Regions from separate parts of the Clostridium thermobutyricum genome, predicted to be linked through region 2. Evidence: riboswitches for the same ligand, from Rfam matches in the RefSeq annotation. Region 2 holds a riboswitch; each other region holds the start of a gene.
What was found. A riboswitch is a leader RNA that binds a small molecule or an ion and turns the genes downstream of it on or off. The one in region 2 is predicted to bind S-adenosylmethionine.
Positions count from the first base shown of each region.

Region 1: linked by a shared signal. The riboswitch ahead of HMPREF1092_RS09435 (methionine ABC transporter ATP-binding protein) and the one ahead of HMPREF1092_RS02580 (methylenetetrahydrofolate reductase) in region 2 are both predicted to bind S-adenosylmethionine.
Region 3: linked by a shared signal. The riboswitch ahead of metK (methionine adenosyltransferase) and the one ahead of HMPREF1092_RS02580 (methylenetetrahydrofolate reductase) in region 2 are both predicted to bind S-adenosylmethionine.
Region 4: linked by a shared signal. The riboswitch ahead of HMPREF1092_RS05330 (amino acid permease) and the one ahead of HMPREF1092_RS02580 (methylenetetrahydrofolate reductase) in region 2 are both predicted to bind S-adenosylmethionine.

Region 1 covers NZ_KB850956.1:2,016,963-2,019,168, reverse strand. The annotation lists gene HMPREF1092_RS09440 (HD-GYP domain-containing protein) at 1-1,049, shown strand, start outside; SAM riboswitch class I at 1,126-1,251, shown strand; gene HMPREF1092_RS09435 (methionine ABC transporter ATP-binding protein) at 1,328-2,206, shown strand, end outside.
Region 2 covers NZ_KB850956.1:581,009-583,214, forward strand. The annotation lists gene HMPREF1092_RS02575 (MraY family glycosyltransferase) at 50-1,000, shown strand; SAM riboswitch class I at 1,095-1,185, shown strand; gene HMPREF1092_RS02580 (methylenetetrahydrofolate reductase) at 1,259-2,125, shown strand; gene HMPREF1092_RS02585 (S-ribosylhomocysteine lyase) at 2,139-2,206, shown strand, end outside.
Region 3 covers NZ_KB850956.1:2,255,757-2,257,962, reverse strand. The annotation lists gene HMPREF1092_RS10525 (hypothetical protein) at 1-219, shown strand, start outside; tRNA gene HMPREF1092_RS10520 (tRNA-Tyr) at 389-473, shown strand; tRNA gene HMPREF1092_RS10515 (tRNA-Val) at 483-558, shown strand; tRNA gene HMPREF1092_RS10510 (tRNA-Thr) at 582-656, shown strand; tRNA gene HMPREF1092_RS10505 (tRNA-Tyr) at 662-746, shown strand; SAM riboswitch class I at 1,069-1,184, shown strand; gene metK (methionine adenosyltransferase) at 1,267-2,206, shown strand, end outside.
Region 4 covers NZ_KB850956.1:1,154,423-1,156,628, reverse strand. The annotation lists gene HMPREF1092_RS05330 (amino acid permease) at 1-1,307, opposite strand, end outside; SAM riboswitch class I at 1,416-1,519, opposite strand; gene HMPREF1092_RS05325 (cysteine hydrolase family protein) at 1,597-2,142, opposite strand.

The sequences.
Region 1 (2,206 bases), 1.4 Mb from region 2:
TAATTATTGATGATGTTTCAGATAATGTAAAAGTTTTAGTTGAAATATTGAAAAATGAATATAAAATAAATGTGGCATTAAATGGGGTTAAGGGAATAGAGCTTGCAAGGTCTTGGGGACCAGATTTAATATTATTAGATGTTATGATGCCAGAAATGGATGGTTATGAAGTTTGTAAAATATTAAAAAGTACGGAGGAGACAAAGCATATACCAGTAATACTTTTAACTGCATTAAGTAATATAAAAGATGAATATTTGGGAATAAGCTTAGGGGCTATAGATTATATAACTAAGCCTGTTCATCCTAAATTAATAAGAGCTAGAATAAGAAATTATATAAAATTAAAAGAATATAGTGATAACTTAGAGAGACTAGTTAATGAGAAAATAAAAGAGATAGAACAATTTAACAGTTCTTTTATTGATACTCTTGCACTTATTGCTGAAACTAGGGATTCAGATTTAGGATGTCATATTGAAAGATGCAAAGAATACGCTAAAGTCATGCTAAATTATATGGTAAAAATGGATAAATATAAAGATGTATTAAACTACGAAAATACATATGATATTATTAAAGCTGTTGCTTTACATGACATAGGAAAAATAGGAATACCAGATAATATATTACTTAAAAATGGGAAACTTACAGATGAAGAATTTGAGGTTATGAAAGGTCATTCTTATTATGGATATAAAATTTTAAAGAATGCAGAAGATAAATTTGGTGGAAAAGAAAATAAACTTCTTGCTTGTGCAAAAGAAATTGCTTATTATCATCATGAACAATGGGATGGAAATGGTTATCCATTAGGTTTAAAGCAAGAAGATATTCCTTTACCAGCTAGAATAATGATGGTAATTGATGTTTTTGATGCTATAGTAAGTAAAAGAGTTTATAAAGGTGCAAAAGATCCACAAGTTGCTGTTAATTTTATACAAGAATTTAGTGGCAAAAGATTTGATCCTGAATTAGTAAAAGTTTTTTTAGAAGTTAAAGATGAATTTTTTATTATAGCACACAAATATGCAGATGAAGAAATATAAAATTTTTTTTAAAAATAGTTGACAAACTGTTAAAAAAATAATATATTTATAACAAGAAATCGGAAAATTTAATAATTGCTTATCAAGAGTGGTGGAGGGACTGGCCCTATGAAACCCGGCAACCTGTAAATTAAAATATAGTATTTTTATATTTATTTTTACGTGGTGCTAAATCCTGCAACAAAATGTTGGGAGATGAGAGAAAAGTTAATAGGGTATATTCCATGCACTAGAGATTTGTTCTCTAGTGCATTTTTTAATTTTGGGGGTGGAAAAAAATGATAAAAATAACAAGTTTGGATAAGAGTTTTGGCAATAATAATGTTTTAAAAAATATTTCTCTTGAAATAAAAGAAGGAGAAATATATGGAATAATAGGTCATAGTGGAGCAGGAAAAAGTACTTTGCTAAGATGTATAAATGGATTAGAAGGGTATAATAATGGTTCTTTAACTGTTATGGGACAAGAAATAAAAGATTTAAATTCAAATGAAATAAGAAATTTAAGAAGAAATTTAGGAATGATATTTCAAAATTTTAATCTTTTAAATAGAAAAACAGTTTTTGAAAATATAGCACTTCCTTTAGAAGTATGGAAGTATGATAAAAAAGAAATTGAAAAGAAAGTACATGAGCTTTTAAAATTAGTTGGATTAGAGGAAAAGAAAAATAGTAAACCAAAAGAATTAAGTGGAGGACAAAAGCAAAGAGTTGCAATAGCTAGAGCTTTAGCATTAGAACCTAAAATTTTACTTTGTGATGAAGCAACTTCTGCATTAGATCCTAAAACAACAAAAGATATTTTAGAGCTACTTTTAGAAATAAATAAAAGATTAAATATAACTATAGTCATGGTTACTCATCAAATGGAAGTTGTAAAAGAAGTTTGCGAAACAGTAACTCTTCTTGATGGTGGAGTTGTAAAGTCACAAGGAAAAGCTAAAGATTTATTTTTAAAACCAGAAACTCATCTTAAAAAGTTTTTAGGAGAAGATGAAGACAATGTTCTTCCAAAGGAAGGAATAAATATTAGAATATTCTTCCCAAGTGATTTTTCAGAAAATGCAATTATAACAAAACTAGCTAGAGATTTAGAAGTTGATTTTTCAATAGTATTTGGAAAGCTTGAAAAGTTTAGAGAAGATATTTTAGGAAGT
Region 2 (2,206 bases):
GTAGTAGTTAATAATCTATATACAATACATGAATGTTAAGGAGAAAATTATGGATTATTTAATAGAGTTTGTATGTGCTTTAATTATAACAGTAATAGCCATACCTATACTTATGAAATTATCATATAAATTTAAATTTACAGATAAACCAACCAAAAGAAAGCAGCATAAAAAAATAACACCTCTTTGTGGTGGAGTTGCAATGTACATAGGATTTTTTTCAGTGTACTTTTTTACTGGAGATGTAGATAAAAGGAAGATTTTTATATTCATAGGGTCTACGATGATACTTTTAATAGGTCTTGTAGACGATTTTTATAAATCAAAGGGAAAAGAATTTAAGATAGCTCCAAGATTAATTGTACAAATACTTTCAGCAGTATTAGTATATAATGCAGGAGTAGCTTTTAGAGGTTTTACAAATCCTTTTAGTGGAGAGTATATTGTGTTAAATCATACACTTCAATTTATATTAAGTATAACTTGGATTTTTGGAGTTACAACAGTTATAAATTGGTCTGATGGGATGGATGGACTAGCGGGAGGAATATCTCTTGTTTCATCAATAACATTTTTTATTGCAGCAATTATATTAGGTCAAGTTGATTCTGCAAATGTTTCAATAGTAATAGCTGGAACATTAATTGGATTTTTAATATTCAATGTGCATCCTGCTAAAATATTTATGGGAGATTCTGGAGCAAACTTTTTAGGATTCATTTTGAGTATAATAGCTTTAGATGGAGCTTTTAAACAAGCTACTGTTTTAAGTATACTACTACCAATATTAGCTTTAGCTGTACCTATATTTGATAATATTTTTGTTATAATAAAAAGATATAGTGAAGGAAAAGCAGTTTATGAAGCAGATAGAAGTCAAATACACTTTAGATTAGAAGCTAAAGGCTTTACTCCGAAACAAACTGTGAGTTGTATAGTTGGAATAAGTATAATGTGTAGTATTATATCAATATTACTATTATTTTATAATCATTTTTAAGAAAAATTTTTGAGAAGGCGATAGCCTTCTTTTTAATTTATATAAAAGATATATTTACAAAAAAAAGGAATATAATATATAATAATAAAAAATAAACTTATCAAGAGTGGTGGAGGGACTGGCCCTATGAAACCCAGCAACCTACATTTGATTTATGTGTGGTGCTAAATCCAAGGAGATAAGGAATTTTATTTAAGATTATATAAAGTCTTAGGGAAATATCCTTAAGACTTTTTTATATAAAAAGGGGGTAAAATATTGAGAATTAGAGATTTATTTAATGAAAAAAAGTTAGTTTTTTCTTTTGAGGTCTTTCCACCTAAAAATACGTCTCCAATAAAGAGTATATATAATGCTTTAAATGAGTTAAGTGAATTAAATCCAGATTTTATAAGTGTAACATATGGTGCAGGTGGGACAAGTGTAAATAATAAAACTACAGAAATATCATCACTTATAAAAAATGTTTATAAAATAGAAGCTTTAGCACATCTTACTAGCATAGGAGCAAAAAAAGAAAATATAAATTTTATAAAGGAACGATTGGCTCTTGAAGGAGTAGAAAATATACTTGCACTTAGAGGGGATAAAAAAGAAGAATGTAATAGTGGAGATTTTTTATATGCAAGTAATCTGATGAATCATTTAAGAGAAGATTTTAATATAATAGGTGCTTGTTATCCAGAAGGTCATATAGAAAACAAATCTATAGATTTAGAAATAGATAATATGAAGAGAAAAGAAGAAAATGGATGTAGCAGTTTTATAAGTCAATTATTTTTTTCAAATGAAACATATTATGAATTCTTAGAAAAAGCTAGAAATAGTGGTGTTAAAGCCCCTATTCAAGCTGGTATAATGCCAGTTATAAATAAAAAGCAAATTCAAAGGATAGGAAATCTTTGTGGAGCTTATATTCCATTAAAGTTTAAAAAAATAATGAATAGATATGAGCATAATCCAGAAGCTTTAAGAGAAGCTGGAATAGCATATGCTGTAGAGCAAATAATTGATCTTTCATCAAGTTCAGTAGATGGAATTCATCTTTATACAATGAATAATCCATATGTGGCGAGAAAAATAAAAGAAAATATAAAAACAGTATTAAAAGCAGTTAATGAGTAAAGGGGATAGAATTATGAATAAAGTAGAAAGTTTTGAATTAGATCACAGAACAGTAAAAGCACCATATATAAGAAAATGTTG
Region 3 (2,206 bases), 1.7 Mb from region 2:
AATAACAAATTGATTGTAAAAAAGATAAATGAAAATATGTCTATTGAAGATAAAAAAAATGTAGATAAATTATTGAGTGGATTATCTACAATAGATTTGATGAAAATAGAAGAAGGAATATTAAGTGGAGATTTAAACAGTGTTAAAGCTTTAATAAGCGAAAGATTGTTATTAGAGGATAGCAAGTTATTTTTTGAAATCATTGGCAAATATAAATAAGGGAAATAAATCACATATAAGTATAAAAGTTAAGTAATTGGAGAAAAACATAGAAAAATAATGATAATTTTGTTAAATAGCCTAATTTAAAGGTTGAAAATAATCCTTTATGAATATATACTAACTATTGTCGGTTGGACGTTGGTCTTCCGTAAATTAAATAAATTTTGGTGGGGTTCCCGAGTGGCCAAAGGGGGCAGACTGTAAATCTGTTGCAACTTGCTTCGAAGGTTCGAATCCTTCTCCCACCACCATTTAATTAAGGTCGCATAGCTCAGCTGGGAGAGCACCTGCCTTACAAGCAGGGGGTCACAGGTTCGATCCCTGTTGTGACCACCATTAAAAATAAAATGAAAACGTGCGCTGGCATGGCTCAACGGTAGAGCAGCTGACTTGTAATCAGCAGGTTGTAGGTTCGATTCCTATTGCCAGCTCCAAATAAGGTGGGGTTCCCGAGTGGCCAAAGGGGGCAGACTGTAAATCTGTTGCAACTTGCTTCGAAGGTTCGAATCCTTCTCCCACCACCAAACGCTAAGAAATATCTTAGCGTTTTTTTTATTAGAATTTTTAAATAAATGTAATAATATTATTATAGTAATAATAATAGATATAGTGAATAAATTTAAGAAATTACAAACTGTATATTAAAGAGAAAATATTAAAAACATTAAAAATATATAAATGAAATAAATGTTAAAAACTGACTACTAAGATATATTCTATGTTTATCTTGCTTAAGAAAAAATTCATATTTTCAAATAAAATTTTATTAAATATATAATGTGTTGACTTATTATATTTTAGTGTGTTACAATTTTCAAAGAAAATAAAGCAAATTAAATAACTAAACTCTTATCAAGAGAGGTGGAGGGAAATGGCCCTGTGAAACCCAGCAACCTACAGTAATTAATTTTAATTAATATGTGTGGTGCTAATTCCTGTAGATTTTATCTACAAGATGAGAAGAATAGGCAACTAGTTCTCTTCTTATCGAAGAGTTTTTTTATTATAAAAAAATTTTTATAGATTTGAAAGGAGAATAATGATATGAGAAGATTATTCACATCAGAATCAGTTACTGAAGGGCATCCAGATAAAATCTGTGACCAAATTTCAGATTCAGTATTAGATTCAATTTTAGCAAAAGATCCTAACGCAAGAGTTGCTTGCGAAACAGCTGTAACTACTGGAATGGTAATGGTAATGGGAGAAATAACAACTAACTGTTACGTTGATATTCCAAAGGTTGTAAGAGAAACAATAAGAGAAATTGGATATGATAGAGCTAAATATGGATTTGACTGTGATACTTGTGCAGTTATGACTACAATAGATGAACAAAGTGCTGATATCGCTATGGGAGTTGATGAAGCTCTTGAATCAAAAGAAGGTCAAAAAGATGAAGTTGAAGCAGTAGGTGCTGGAGACCAAGGAATGATGTTCGGATTCGCTACAAACGAAACTGAAGAATATATGCCAACTCCAATCGCTATGGCTCACAGACTTTCAAGAAGACTTACTGAAGTAAGAAAAAATGGAACTCTTTCATACTTAAGACCAGATGGTAAAACTCAAGTTACTGTTGAATATGAAGATGAAAAACCTGTAAGAATTGATACTATAGTTATTTCAACTCAACACAGTGACAAAGTAACTTTAGAACAAATTCAAACTGACATAAGAGAACATGTAATAAATGCTGTAATTCCATCAGAATTATTAGATGCAGAAACTAAATACTTCATAAACCCAACTGGAAGATTTGTTGTTGGTGGACCACAAGGAGATAGTGGATTAACAGGAAGAAAAATCATAGTTGATACTTACGGTGGAATGGGAAGACACGGTGGTGGAGCTTTCTCAGGAAAAGACTCAACTAAAGTTGATAGATCAGCTGCTTACGCTGCAAGATGGGTTGCTAAAAACTTAGTTGCTGCTGGTGTTGCAGATAAATTAGAAATACAATTAGCTTATGCTATAGGTGTTG
Region 4 (2,206 bases), 570 kb from region 2:
GAATTAACTTGACTCTCTTTTACCCCACTTGGAGGAATAAATGAAATTATAAATGCTATAACAGTAAAAATTAATCCAATAATTCCTATAAATAATTTAATAAATTTATTTTTTGATATTCTATATTTTCTTTCTAAATTATCATATTTCCATGTTAATCTTATGTAAGCTAAGAAAAATAAAAAATATGCTGTAAGATATACTATAACTGTAAGAGTCATTGCCATAAAAAATGAATTATTTGAAGTCCCTGCCCCAAAAGTAATTATAAATGCCCATATAGTTACTAATACTCCTTGTATTATAAGTATATATGATGCTACATCATTTTTATTTCTTTTAGCTATTCTTTTATCAAAAAGTCCTTTTTCTCCTGCTAATGAAAGTCCTCTACTTGGACCTATTATCCATGCACTAACTTCTGCAATTGAACCAAGACAAAGTAAAATCGCTAATATTTTTACTACTATCTTAAAATTTCCAAAATGATTTAAAAGACTTGTAAAAGCTTGAAAAACACCTTGATTTAAGCTTAATTCTGATTTTGGTACAACCATTCCAATTGATAATGCACCTATACTACTTAAAAGTACTGCAAGTATAAGTAAAATTATTATTGCTCTTGGATAATCTCTTTTTGGATTTTTCATATCATTAATATGTGTTGCTGAAACTTCAAGTCCCATATATGAAAGCATAAATGATACTAAAACAACTAAAGAACTCTTATTATGTAAATTAGGGAAGAATGTATTTTTATCCATTACTAAATGTATAGGATATCCTTTAAATATATAAATGCCTGTAAGAATAAATAGAAATAATGCTGGAATTAATATTCCTCCAATAAATCCGATTTTAGCTATTAATGCAGTTTTGTTTATTCCTTTTAGCTGTACATAAGTAATAAGCCAAAATATAATTATTACAGATAAAAACTTTAATATTGGATTTGAATTTATCTCTTCAATTCCTGTGGCATAAGCTATAGCTCCAACTATAAAATAAATCATTGTTACAGCTCCTATTGTAAAAACTATAAACTGATAAAATATATGAGCAAACCCTAATTTTTTTCCTAATGTATTACTTGTCCAAGTAAATACTCCTCCCTCTTGGAAGTCTTCAACTGTTGCCATTTCTGCAGCACATAAACAAACTGGCAAAAACCAAAACAATCCACCAACTAATAAATAAAATATTGAATTAAATCCGCTAGTAGCGAATGTTGGATATTCATAAATTTCTATTAATATTGAACTTGTAAGAAATAAAAATCCAAACATACTTAAATTTTTTTTATTCATTTTTAACTCCTCCTTTATCTTTTGTTTCTTAAACCAAGAAGGAGAAAAAACAAAAGCTATCTTTTGATTTTTCAGACAAAAGATAGCTAAATATTCCTAAGTAACATACTCTTATCTCTCAGAAAATTATTTCTGCAGGATTTAGCACAATTCTCAAATTTGAGCTGTTGCTAGGCTTCATAGGGCCAGTCCCTCCACCTTCTTGATAAAAGATTATTTATTTATTCTTATTTTAAAATTATCTATATGATATTTCAAGTTAAATTTATGTGAAAATTTGAAATAAATTTTATTTTCTATTTAACACTTTTATATGGATACCTTCTAATATATCTAAAGTTTTTTCATGCATCTCTTTATCAAAACTCGCACATAAATTGGCATCAACTATGATATCACTATTTATATATGCATTTTGAAACATTACTACATTGCTTAAAAGGCACATATTTGTAACTATTCCTATTATTTCAATCTCAGTTATATCTCCAAAATCTTTTTTGATTTCACAAAGTGACTTAGGAGATATTCCAAAAGCTTTTTTCTCTAATAAAAATATTTCTTTATTATTTTTTACTATATCTTCTAATTTTCCATAAATACTATGTCCTTTTGTTCCCTTTATACAATGAATTATGGGGAAATTTTTTCCCTCTCTAGTTTCTAAATAATTTTCTCCATGAGTATCAAGAGTACAAATAACTCTATCTCCACTATTTAAATATTTTAAAACCTTATTGCATATTCCCTCTTCTAAATATTTAGCTTCTTCAAAGCCAGCTGATCCATCAACAAAATCTTTTTGATAATCTACAACTACTAATAACTTTCCCATATTTCCACTCCCCTTAAATAAATTTATATAAATATTATATTTTATATAAATAATAGAGACAATA